Regions from separate parts of the Brevibacillus sp. SIMBA_040 genome, predicted to be linked through region 3. Evidence: predicted binding sites of a transcription regulator. Region 3 holds the regulator's gene; each other region holds the start of a gene.
The links. The regulator CtsR, encoded in region 3, represses protease genes until heat stress. The targets are predictions, from matches to a motif close to ATGGTCAATAAAGGTCAAACA.

Region 1: the regulator CtsR is predicted to act here: its motif matches at 2,000-2,020, upstream of SB752_RS13175 (ATP-dependent Clp protease ATP-binding subunit).
Region 2: the regulator CtsR is predicted to act here: its motif matches at 2,033-2,053, upstream of clpP (ATP-dependent Clp endopeptidase proteolytic subunit ClpP).

The regions. Positions count from the first base shown of each region.
Region 1 covers NZ_JAWRXI010000007.1:32,968-37,198, forward strand. The annotation lists gene rbsK (ribokinase) at 292-1,194, shown strand; gene SB752_RS13170 (PadR family transcriptional regulator) at 1,286-1,831, opposite strand; gene SB752_RS13175 (ATP-dependent Clp protease ATP-binding subunit) at 2,092-4,231, shown strand, end outside.
Region 2 covers NZ_JAWRXI010000009.1:297,537-301,767, reverse strand. The annotation lists gene whiA (DNA-binding protein WhiA) at 1-525, shown strand, start outside; gene SB752_RS17565 (HPr family phosphocarrier protein) at 576-833, shown strand; gene SB752_RS17560 (hypothetical protein) at 956-1,132, shown strand; gene SB752_RS17555 (H-type small acid-soluble spore protein) at 1,155-1,334, shown strand; gene clpP (ATP-dependent Clp endopeptidase proteolytic subunit ClpP) at 1,390-1,992, opposite strand; gene SB752_RS17545 (hypothetical protein) at 2,125-2,337, opposite strand; gene SB752_RS17540 (copper amine oxidase N-terminal domain-containing protein) at 2,565-3,026, shown strand; gene SB752_RS17535 (branched-chain amino acid ABC transporter substrate-binding protein) at 3,352-4,231, shown strand, end outside.
Region 3 covers NZ_JAWRXI010000028.1:491-4,721, reverse strand. The annotation lists gene SB752_RS29655 (ATP-dependent Clp protease ATP-binding subunit) at 1-216, opposite strand, end outside; gene mcsB (protein-arginine kinase McsB) at 287-1,360, opposite strand; gene mcsA (protein-arginine kinase activator protein McsA) at 1,381-1,899, opposite strand; gene SB752_RS29640 (CtsR family transcriptional regulator) at 1,941-2,405, opposite strand; gene SB752_RS29635 (HAD family hydrolase) at 2,569-3,255, opposite strand; gene SB752_RS29630 (MGDG synthase family glycosyltransferase) at 3,291-4,231, opposite strand, start outside.

The DNA of each region.
Region 1 (4,231 bases), on a different contig from region 3:
GCAAGAATGAACAACCTTTTGATTAGCGCAAACGAATGAACTTGATAATCATGCCCGAACAGCTCCTTTACAAAAATGAATGAGGGATGCTCCCTCGCTTTCGATTATAACACGGGACGAGTTCGTATGGTTTATTGAAAGACAAATCTGTCGATGTTATCATTAACGATTGGGTACCACAGGGCATCTGGCTGATTTCAACAGGAAAGAAGCCGTGCAAAAAAGAACAAATTCTACATAGGCAAAGAGGTTTGTGTATAGAGAAGAAAAAGAAGAGGGAGGTAGCGTATCGTGAAAATCGTAGTAGTCGGAAGCATCAACATGGATCTCGTCACCCATGTGCATCATCTGCCAAAAGCAGGCGAGACGATATCGAGCCATTCCTTTCAACTGATTCCGGGGGGAAAGGGAGCGAATCAGGCGGTTGCCGCAGCGCGTTTAGGCGCATATGTTTCTATGGTAGGCATGGTCGGTACAGACGAGAATGGATCGATTTTACTTTCTGGCATGTCGGATTCCAAAGTTCATGTAGAAGGCGTATCAAGAGAGGGAACCACGGGCATGGCCTTTATCAATGTCAGTGATGACGGCGAAAATAACATCGTGCTGGTACCTGGCGCGAATGCACTGGTAAGTGTGGAGCATATTGAACAAAACATCGCGTTCTTGGAGCAAAGCGACGTGATTTTGCTCCAGCTGGAAATCCCGCTTGCTGGCGTTTTGCATGTAGCCAAGCGCGCCACTGAAATGGGCAAGCTCGTCATGTTAAACCCGGCTCCAGCATGCGAGCTGCCGAGTGAGCTACTGAGCGCCGTTCATACAGTTACGCCAAATGAAACAGAACTCGAGATTTTAACTGGAATGCCAGTAACTACGGTGGAGGAAGTACAGGCAGCAGCCCGCAAATTGCTGGAGAGCGGCCCGAAACGGGCAATCGTAACGATGGGGGAAAAGGGAGCGTTGCTTGTGACGGCAGACAAGGCAACGCAAATTCCTGCTTACCCCGTGGAACCGGTGGATACCACCGCAGCAGGCGATTCCTTTACAGCTGCATTTGCTGTCGGAATTACCAAAGGAATGTCCGAAGAGGAAGCAGCGAGGTTCGCCAGCAAAGTGGCAGCATTGGTCGTAACAAAGGAAGGCGCACAACCCTCTCTTCCCACGATAGAAGAAGTAGAAGCACATTCTCTCTAAAAACAAAGCATTACAGCAGCAAAGCAATAGCAAAACGAGTCCAGGAGAAAGGTTCCAGGACTCGTTTTTTTGTCGTTTATAAACAACACATTTATTTCGCGCGTTTTTTCAGCAAATCCATTACCCATTCGCACCAGCTGATATCGTCCTTCATCCGGCGCGCGCCCCAGGAGAGCAGGATGTAGTCACCAAAGGAAGGATGGTCCGGATGATCGGGGACACCTTCACAGTCTGTTGAGAGTTCCTCTATGTAATCCTCATACATTTGGAGTTGTTCTTTGCAATGGTCCATGCGCTCTGTAAAAATCGCATTCGCCATTTTCTCGTCGGCGAGCCACATACAATAGGCTTTTAACACGAGCTCATCACGCACCACCGGCTCTGCTGCTGGTTGACCAAGCCATAACTTTAACGCAATTTGTCCTTTCTCGGTGATGGAGTATACCTTCTTGTCTGGCCGATCCGTTTGATGGACACGCGTGAACTCCAAATAGCCTTCTTGTTCGAGCTTGGCCAACAGCGGATAAATCTGACTGTGCTTGGCCTGCCAAAAGGGTTGTAGCTGGAGCATCAAGTCGTAGCCAGAGCTTGGCGTTCGGGCAACCAGCCCAAGGAGTCCATATGCAAGTGTATTCAAGTGAAGAGCCCCCTGACATTTATCTATCTCATCATCATTATAGGAAGGGATTCATAGTGAGGCAATAGCGTAAAGTCCCACCTAAATAGGTTTTCCGAAAGGATTTTTTTTAATTCCAAGCAATTCCTCTTGAAAGTCAAAGAAGGTCAAACTATAATGGAATCAGCGAAGGTCAGAAATGGTCAAATGAAGGTTAGCCTTTCGCTTAAACAATAGAAAGTATCCACTATAACGAAAGAACATGTAGGGGGTAATGAATGATGCAATGTGAAATCTGCAAACAAAGACAAGCAACGGTTTCGGTTCATATAAAGCTGCAAAATCAGCAACAGAAATACAATCTGTGTAGTGATTGCAATGCTAAGCTGAGCAACAAAATGGGGATCGGTATGGGCTTCAGTCCATTTTCATCCTTCTCTGGTTTGGACGAATTCTTTCAAAACCTCGCGAAATCTGCATCGGTTCAAGGAAATTCCGATTTTCAGCCACAAACAGAGGCGAAGTCGCCTGACCGTGGTGGCATCCTGGATGACCTGGGACGGAATTTGAACGATGCAGCCCGCGCCGGCCTGATTGATCCCGTCATTGGGCGCGAACAGGAAATCGAGCGAGTAATTGAAATTTTGAACCGCCGCAATAAAAATAATCCGGTTCTGATTGGTGAGCCAGGGGTAGGGAAGACTGCGATTGCCGAAGGACTAGCCTTGCGCATTATAGAGGGACAGGTTCCTGCCAAGCTGAAAAACAAGCAGGTCTATATTCTCGATGTCGCTTCACTTGTAGCGGGCACCGGTATTCGTGGTCAATTCGAAGAAAAAGTGAAGCAAGTCATTGCCGAGCTGCAAAAGCGCAAAAACGTGATTCTGTTTGTCGATGAGATCCATCTCCTCGTTGGTGCAGGATCAGCAGAAGGCTCCATGGATGCAGGGAACATTCTAAAACCGGCTTTGGCTCGAGGCGAGCTGCAATTGATCGGCGCTACAACATTAAAAGAGTACCGTGTGATTGAAAAAGATGCAGCGCTGGAACGCAGATTACAGCCAGTGATGGTAAAAGAGCCAAGTGTAGAAGCGGCGATCGAGATTTTAAAGGGACTGCGTCCGAAATATGAAGCCTTTCATAATGTCTCCTATTCGGATGATGTGATTCGTGCATGTGTAGAGTATTCCCATCGTTACATCCAGGATCGTTTTCTCCCAGATAAGGCGATTGACCTGATGGATGAGGCTGGCTCCCGCTTGAATCTGCGTTCTTCCACACAGGATACGACCGAGCTGCATGAGCGTCTGCAACAAATCGCAAAAGAGAAAAACGAGGCTACGCAGCAGGAAGAGTACGAACGTGCAGCCCGTCTGCGCGATGAAGAAGCTGGTCTTCTCGAAAAAATGGATCAGCTGGACAAAGCTGAGCAGCGCTCTACTGTTGAAGTAGCAGACATTCAGGAAATGATTGAGCAGAAGACAGGGATTCCTGTTCGCAAGCTGCAAAGCGATGAGCAGGCGAAAATGAAAAATCTGGCGGCTCATCTGGAAACCAAGGTCATCGGTCAGTCTGAAGCGGTAACGTCCGTAGCCAAAGCGATTCGTCGCAGCCGCGCCGGGCTGAAACCAAAAAACAGACCGATTGCGTCCTTCCTGTTCGTTGGTCCTACGGGTGTCGGGAAAACCGAATTGTCGAAAGCATTGGCAGAAGAGCTGTTTGGCACACCAGATTCCATGATTCGCTTGGATATGAGTGAGTACATGGAGAAGCATTCGGTATCCAAGCTGATCGGTTCGCCTCCAGGTTATGTTGGACATGAAGAAGCTGGCCAGCTGACCGAGCGTGTGCGTCGAAATCCTTACAGCATTATTTTGCTGGACGAAATTGAAAAAGCTCATCGAGACGTTCAGCACATGTTCCTGCAAATTTTAGAGGATGGTCGTTTGACTGACAGCCAGGGACGCACAGTAAGCTTCAAGGAAACGGTCATTATCGCTACCAGCAACGCAGGCGTGAGTGAACGCAAAATCGAGGTCGGCTTTGGAGCAAAAACACCAAAGGTCGCAACTGTACTGGAATCACTCGCCGGATTCTTTAAACCAGAGTTTTTGAATCGCTTTGACTCGATTATTTCCTTTACCCATTTGGAAAAAGCGGATTTGGTCAAAATCGTTGACCTCCTGCTGCAGGATGTGAAGGCAAGTCTTCACGTTCAAGGCATGGAAATGAGCATTACCGATGAGGCGAAGGAAAAGCTGGTTGAGCTGGGCTACAACCCATCTTTTGGTGCACGTCCGCTGCGTCGTGTGATTCAGCAATACGTAGAGGATGGCGTTGCAGATCTGGTGATTGATGAAGAAAATGTGAGTGCGATCATGATCGAAGTAGAGGATGATTCCATTCGCGTGAAGAAAGCAT
Region 2 (4,231 bases), on a different contig from region 3:
GAGGCTTCCAGCTATCATTTGGAAATATTCACTTCCTATCAAGATTTTTGCGAAGCATTGACCAAGATCGCTAATCGGTATAAACTAAATGCCAAGTGCATCGAGCGGAAAAAAGGGTATGTTCTCTATATTAAAGAAGGCGAGAAAATCACAGAGTTTTTGAGCCTGATTGGGGCGCACCAGGCACTCCTGTATTTTGAGGATGTACGAATCGTCAAAGATATGCGTAACTCCGTAAACCGTTTACATAATTGCGAAATCGCTAATATTAATAAAACGGTAAACGCTGCCACCAGGCAAATGGAAAATATCCAGCTGATCGACAACGAGGTAGGATTGGAGAATTTACCGAAACGTCTGCGTGAAGTAGCCGAATTACGACTAGCTCATCCCGATATCAATTTGAAAGAATTGGGGGAAATGGTGCCGAGTGGGGTAGTTAGCAAATCTGGGATTAACCACCGCTTGCGAAAAATAAACGAAATCGCTGACAAATTACGAGAAAAACAAAATATTTCGATCTAGATGCATGATATACTAATGGATAATAGTCTATGGCGTAAGGAGGTCCTTTCATGGTTCAACAGCAGGTTGTGGTGGCATTAAAAACCGGTTTGCAAGCGCGTCCGGCGGCATTTTTCGTACAAGAGGCCAACCGTTTTGCATCGGAAGTATTCGTTGAAAAAGAAAACAAAAAGGTAAATGCGAAGAGCATTATGGGTATCATGAGCCTCGCGATCAGTTCGGGAACGGAAATTACCATTTTAGCAGAAGGGCCAGATGCCTCTCAGGCAGTTACAAGCCTCGTAAATCTGGTTAGCAAGGAAGACTAGAAAAAGTTATTCACAGGACACTTTCTCTTAGGGGAGGTGTCTTTTTTGTGGTTTCACACATTTTTTACCTGTCGTCAGGGCATTGCTAATGATTGTAATGCACAAAAAAGGAGGGGAAAACAATGAGCAATCGTGATGCCAAGCATGAAGGTCGTGATGCTTATGATATGGACATCGACCGCATGATCAATGAAGGCTTGGGCGGGGGCATCGTCTCTGACCAGAACGGTCTGATTGAAGAGACAAGCGTGGATACGATGACAGGAGCTACAGCTGCCAAGCAAGCTTTGGACGACTAAACGATAGCAGGAGGGACAGCTAGTGGATGTAGCTAGAGTACAGGAGATTGTCCGTTCAAAAGAAAAGATTCAGGTGACATACCAAGGAAAGTCAGTATGGATAGATGACGTCGATGAAAGCACGGCGACTGCACGTGTTCATACAGAAAGAAATCCTGCTCAGAGTGAATTCGTCGCCATCAGTCAGTTGGAAGAAGCATAAAAAGAAACACCCGGCTACAATCAGTCGGGTGTTTCCTCTTTTTTCATCAGCCTGGTTACTTCTTCGAAGAAGGCTCAGAAGTGATGACTTTGTCAATCAGTCCGTACTCTACGGCTTCAGCTGCAGAGAGGAAGTTGTCGCGGTCGGTATCCTTTTGAATGCGCTCCAATGGCTGCCCAGTGCGTTCTGCCAGGATCGTATTCAAGTGATCACGCATCTTCAAAATACGTTTTGCAGCGATTTCAATGTCGCTTGCTTGACCTTGAGCGCCACCGAGTGGTTGGTGGATCATCACTTCGCTGTTAGGCAATGCAAAGCGCTTGCCTTTTGCCCCAGCAGCGAGCAAGAAAGCACCCATGGAGGCAGCCATTCCGATACAAATCGTGGAGACATCTGGCTTAATAAAGTGCATTGTATCGTAAATCGCCATACCGGCAGTAATTGAACCACCTGGGCTATTAATGTACAGATGAATGTCTTTCTCCGGATCTTCCGCCTGAAGGAACAACAACTGTGCCACAACAATGTTGGCTACGGTGTCGTTGATTGGGGTTCCCAGAAAGATGATGCGGTCCTTGAGCAGACGCGAGTAGATATCATAAGCACGTTCACCGCGGTTGGTCTGTTCAATGACGGTTGGAATCAAGTTCATGTGCATCTAGTCTTCCTCCTCTCTTTGTAAGATTAATCATACACAAAAGGTCAATGAAGGTCAAACACTTAAGTGCATGTCCTCCCTACCATGTTTGCCAAATTGTCTCTCCATAAACCTATTTGCAAAAGAAACGATTTATTCCTCAACCCAGTCACTTAATTCAACGGCTAGACGCAGGGAGGCTTTCAGCTTTTTTCCGTAAATAATCGTATATTCGTCAATCTCTTTTGCTTGTAATTGATTAATGGCTTCCGCAAGGGCTTGCTCATCCTTGTACGGCTGTATGGTCAAAAGACACTCTTCGTCACTCGCTTCCTGGTAAATCAAATAAAACGCTTGATCTGCCATCTCCATACCTTCCCTCATATAGTTATCCACAGTCTTATCCACAGGTTGTGCACAAAAACGTTTGTTCGCGGGATATTTTTAGGTTAGTTACTCTTTTTACATAGTTTGGCATGATTGGCGCATCTCTTACATAGGAAAAGAATGGGATGAAGAAAGAAGGATATAGTTGATTGGTGTCGAAAATTACAAAATTGGTATTCATTTCATTTTAATGAGGGGTGTTTTTTATGCTTCGCAAGGTTTCTGCAATGGTGTTGACTACTGCTCTTTTGACAGGGAGTGTAGCGGCAACAGCTGCATTTGCACAAGCAGCGCCGGTGCAACAGCAACAAGTTAAGGTTCAACTGAATGGCAAGGAGTTCCCTTTCCCACAAGAGATTGTGGTGGATGAAGGAGTAGCTTATGTCAATGCTAGCACGTTGGCAATTGCTTTGGGTGGATCCGCCGCTTGGGATACAATGACGAAATCGTTGCTCGTGTCCAAGGGTGCAGAATACAGACTACGCATGTATGAAAATACTACTTTTGCCTATAAGAACGGCAAAGAAACACAAGTACCGAATGCACCACGCCCAATTACTGGTGCCGTACTCGTACCACTCGTATTCATCGCAAAAGAGCTGGGAGCTAAAGTGAGCTACGACGCAAAAACGCTCACCTACAGCCTAACCATTCCAATCAATTCGTAAGAGATTTGATTGGTTCATTGAGGGAAAACCACAGTGATGCACGAGGCATATACGTTACGTGCAAAGCGTATTCCCAAAAACACAAAAAGCAGATAAAATTTTCCAAAAAGCAGTTGCCATATTTTATACGGTGGCTGCTTTTTCATACTGATCGTACAGAGTCGTCTCTACTGATCCAGTATCAATAAGAGTTTTCAAATCAATTATATGGTCGGAAATAATATTGATAGCGAATCCTGTTATTTCTATTGCAAATTTTCAAAAATATTTTAAAATAAGATAGTGAATCATAGTTTGCTCGTAAATAAAGAGGGGGATTATTGCTATGAAAAAACAGAAAACGCTGTCTATTCTAGCTGCTACGGTAGCATTGGGTTCGGTACTTGCAGGTTGTGGCGGTGGCCAGAGCACAGCTCCTGCGCAAAACAGTGGTGGTGGAAGTGCAACTCCGGCTCCATCGCAAAGCGGCGGCGGAAGCGGAGCAACCGAAAAATTGGTAATTGCGGTAGTCGGACCTATGTCCGGTCAATACTCCGATTATGGTAGTACGGCAAAAGCAGGTGCAGAATATGCCCTGAAAGAAAAGCAAGAAGCATTCAAACAGCTTGGGTTTGATGTGCAGCTCTTGGCTCAGGATGACCAGGCTGACCCGAAACAAGGGGTTGCTGTAGCACAAATGCTGATCTCCAACGCTGATGTAATAGGGGTAGTTGGTCATGCTACAACAGGGGCTTCCATCACGGCAGCTGCACAATATGATCAAGAGAAGCTGGTTATGGTGTCTCCATCAGCAACCGGTTCTGATCTGACAGAGCAAGGCAAAAAAATTGTTCACCGCATTTGTGCGCGTGACGACCAGCAAGGCTCCAAGGCAGCTGTTTACGCGAAAAACCAGTTAGGCATCAAATCTGCGTTCATCATGCATGACAAGGCAGCTTACGGCCAAGGTCTGGCTGATGAAGTGAAAAAGCAATTTGAAGCTGACGGTGTACAAATTCTCGGCTACGAGGGTGTAACAGCTGGGGAAAAAGACTATAGTGCCATCATCAACCAAATTCTCGCTACCAAGCCTGAGATGATTTACTTCGGTGGATACTATTCCGACGCGGGTATCATCGTGAAGCAAGCTCGTGAAAAAGGCTTCAAAGGCGTATTCATGGGTGGAGACGGCTATGACTCCGCTGACCTCGTGAAAATTGCCGGCG
Region 3 (4,231 bases):
TGTTCCACGTCCGATCAACGACTCCACTTCACTCTGGATTTTGTCGAGCCCAAGCCCAAGTGATTGCAATGCCTTGGCAGCAATGCCCTCGCCTTCTCGAATCAGCCCTAAGAGTACATGCTCTGTCCCAATATCCTTGTGTCCGAGACGCACTGCCTCTTCTAGGGCAAGCGCCAGTACTTTTTGTGCTCGTTCCGTAAAACGTCCAAACATCATAACGTACACCTCCGTATAACCGTGTTTTTTCTCTATGGGTTAACTGTTGCATATTACTGCCCTTTACGTGTCAATCAGATGACTCGTTCACTCCGATTCGCTCCCGGATTAAACGGGCTCTGCGTTCGTCTCGCTGGTCCGGAGTCAGCTTTTGCCCTGCGTGCTGCTGCAGAAAACCAGGCTGGGTCGTCACGAGCAGCTCATTCAGGATCAGCGGTGACACATTTGGAATCACACCAAGATCAATCCCGAGTCGTACATCGGATAGGCGTTGTGCTGCTTCCTTGGACTCCACCGTACGTGCGAACATCAAAATGCCATACGAGCGGAATATCCGGTCCTCCAATGATATGCGTGTATGCTCAAGCAAATAAGTACGTGCTACACGCTCCTGCTCGATAATCTGTCTGGCTACCCCGTACAGATTCGAGAGGATATCTGTTTCTGACAATCCAAGCGTTACCTGATTGGAGAGTTGAAACAGGTTCCCTAACGCTTCGCTACCTTCCCCGTAAATTCCTCTAACGACCAAGCCAACTTGATTAATCGCTTGCAGAATCCGGCTGATTTGCTGAGTCATAACTAGTGCTGGCAGATGCAGCATAACCGAGGCGCGAATCCCAGTTCCCACATTGGTTGGGCAGCTTGTGAGGTACCCTCTGGTTTCATCAAACGCGTAGTTGAGATGCTTCTCAAAAATATCATCTATTTTTGTTCCGATTTCCCATGTCTCATTCAATCGAAACCCGGGCAACAGAACTTGAATTCGTATATGGTCTTCTTCATTTACCATGATGCTGACTGACTCGTCTGGACTAAGTAAAACGGCTCCTTTACGTGATTCCTCTGCCAAGTGGGGGCTAATCAGGTGCTTCTCCACCAATACCCGTTTCTCTAATGGATTTACCTGATCCATTTGAATAATTTGCAGAGGCTGTCGTTTGCGCATGGCCTCCGAATCGCATACCTCCGTTACCTTTCTAACAACTTCCTCTCCTTGGGAGTCGGTTGCCAATAACGGGAAAGGGTGCTGGCGCAGATTTCGGGCGATTCGCAGCCGTGTGCTGATAACGATATCGGAATCGGGACCTTCTCCTTTCATCCAATTGCTCCACGGGTTTTGCATAAACTGCTGTTGGCTCATTACCTGCTTACCTCCCCTTGTTACGATTGGGCCATTTTTTGTTCCAAAGCACGAATTCGGTCACGCATCTCAGCTGCCTTTTCAAATTCCTCGCTGGCAATATGACTTTGCAGGGCTTGTTTTAGCTGCTCCAGCTCTTTACGGATTTTCAGCTGGCCACCCGTACGCTCCGGCACTTTGCCGCTATGCTGGGTATTGCCATGAATGCGTCGGAGCAACGGGTCGAGCTTATCCCCCAAAAAGGTGTAGCAATCACTGCATCCGAAGCGTCCGCTTTTGCTGAACTGAGCATATGTGAGTCCGCAGGTTTCGCACCGGAGTGGTTTGCTCGTTGCCGTTTCGCGTCCATTTTTCTGCATGGGATCAAATTTCAATAGTCCTGAAAGGAGATTGTTGATGCTAAAATTGTGAAAGCCGGTAAAGACGTCCCCTTTTTCCTGAGCACAGTGCTCACAAATATGGTATTCGGTTTTTTCGCCATTGACGATTTTCGTCAGATGAAGTGTCGCCGGTCGTTTTCCGCATTCCTCACAGTTCATCACATCATCCCTCCTAGCACTGGGCGTCCCTGTTCCTTTGTTTACTTCAACAGGATTGCCGCAATCATCTGCTTTAAAATATTTGCCCGCAAACGATCTCGTAATTCCGTGTCTACAGTCAATACGTTTCGCGATGTGGCAATTTTCATCAAAGTGGCTTCCCTGATGTTGACTAGGCCTTCTTCGAACAGTCTTTCCACTATTGCATTACCCACATTTTGGGCAATACTCTCACCGATCAGCTCTTCGGTCAACAATTCCTGCAAACGCGCCTTGCTGACAATCTGCACTTTGCGAATACGTATATACCCGCCACCGCCACGCTTACTTTCCACGATATACCCTTTTTGTACGGTAAATCGAGTGTTGATGACGTAATTAATTTGGGACGGGACACATTGAAAAAGGTCGGCAAGCTCACTACGCTGAATCTCGATAGCTCCATTGGGACTCTCGGTAATGATGCTTTTTAAGTGATGTTCAATGATGTCCGAGATGTTTCGCAAGTCATCGCCTCCTGTTCCATGTGTTTTAACTATTGACTTTGACTATCTTTGACTTTGATTATAATGGGTTTACTACGCTCATGCAAGGGGTGAATACACTTTCTAGTGTGGGCAAAAAGGGGGCGCTTGAAACCAAAGAAAAAACCACTCCAGTCGGAATGGTTTATGTTTGATTATGCGTGATGGTGTCGATTTTTGAAAGAATCTCAAGTAATTGCGGGAAGCTTGTAATGACAATCGTAGCTCCATCCAGTTCTCCTGGTTGGGCAAAACCGAAGTCGCAGCCAATCGTCTTAAGTCCATTGGTTGTTCCTGCCTCAATATCTGAATGACGATCTCCTACCATGATGGCTTGCTTGATCTGATAATCGTGCAACAGCTTGGCGACCAGGTCATTTTTTGATTTCGTGGCAAATCGCCCTGCCGAGTACAGGTCAGTTAGAAGCGGCTTTAGTCCATATTCTTCACAGATGGCCTCAATGTACCCCTCTTGCCCATTACTCGCTATAAATAGGGCATACCCCTGTGCATGGAGAGCTTCGAGCGTCTCCTTTACTCCTGGGTACAGATCGGTAATTCGCTCCTGTATGAGCTGAGTTTCATTTTCCAGTAATAACGTATCTGCTGCATGGACCGTCTCTTCACTCGCACCAGGTATGAGCTTGTTCCAGGCCTGCTCAATCGTCATCCCAAGAAGATTGGTAATCTCACCCTCATCCGGAGTTGGCCCATCCCATAATCCCTTTTTTTGCAGCTGCTCAAACGTTCGAGTAAATGCTGGAATGGCCAGCTTCTCAGTCTGCAGCAAAGTGCCATCCATATCGAACAGAATTGCAAAAGAAATACTCATTTGTTTCTCCCGTCCCCTCTTACTGTCGCCTGAGGCTAGTCATTTTCAGCTTGGAGCGCTATTTCCATATCGCCTCGAATAAATTCGGAAATCCGCTGTGCCGCATCCGGTTTCGATATTTTTTGACCCATTCGTCTCATATACTCTACCTTTGACGGACTATGCAATAACTCGTCGATAAAATAAATCAGCTGCTCTGACAAATTGGCATGTACCGCACAGCCATTATTCAACAGGAAGTGGCTATTTCGCTCTTCTTGTCCCGGCAACGGGTTGTAAATAATCATGGGTACCCTCTTGCTCATCACCTCAGCAGATGTTAATCCACCGGATTTTGTCACTATAAGATCGGCTGTTTCCAAATACTCATGGAAGTTGCTTATAAATTTTAGAGGGACAACCTCATGTCGATAGGTGCGATTGGTAACTTTTTTATAAAGCTTATCATTGGTTCCAGTGAGTACAAAGGTCTTCAGCGGGAGGTTTATCGCCTCCAGTCCGTCGAGTACCTTTTCCATGGAGCCTAGACCCAGGCCGCCCCCCGAGAGTATGATACTTTTTTGTTCTGGAGCAAGTCCCAGCTTCATTCTGATCTCTTGGGCATCCAGTGGCATACTGAACTTTCGCATAATCGGAATACCCATCGGAATGAATTTCTGATGATCCTGCCGATAAAGGTCTACTAAATAATAAAGCTGCTCATGTCCGATGAAGTAGTAATTGATGTGATGATTAATCCAGGACGGATGAATCGTATAGTCCGTAATGATCGTGTAGATCGGCTCTTTCCAGTTATTTCTTCCTTTAAGTACAGAGAGCATGCAGCTCGCAAAAGGATGCGTTGCAATGAATGCATCAGGTTGAACACTGTTGATGAGCTTTTTCAATTTGTTGGCGAGCAATTTGTTCATCAGTACATTCATATCAAAAAAACGGCTTTTCTCCGTATTGTGGTATATTCTCCCCCACATTTTCG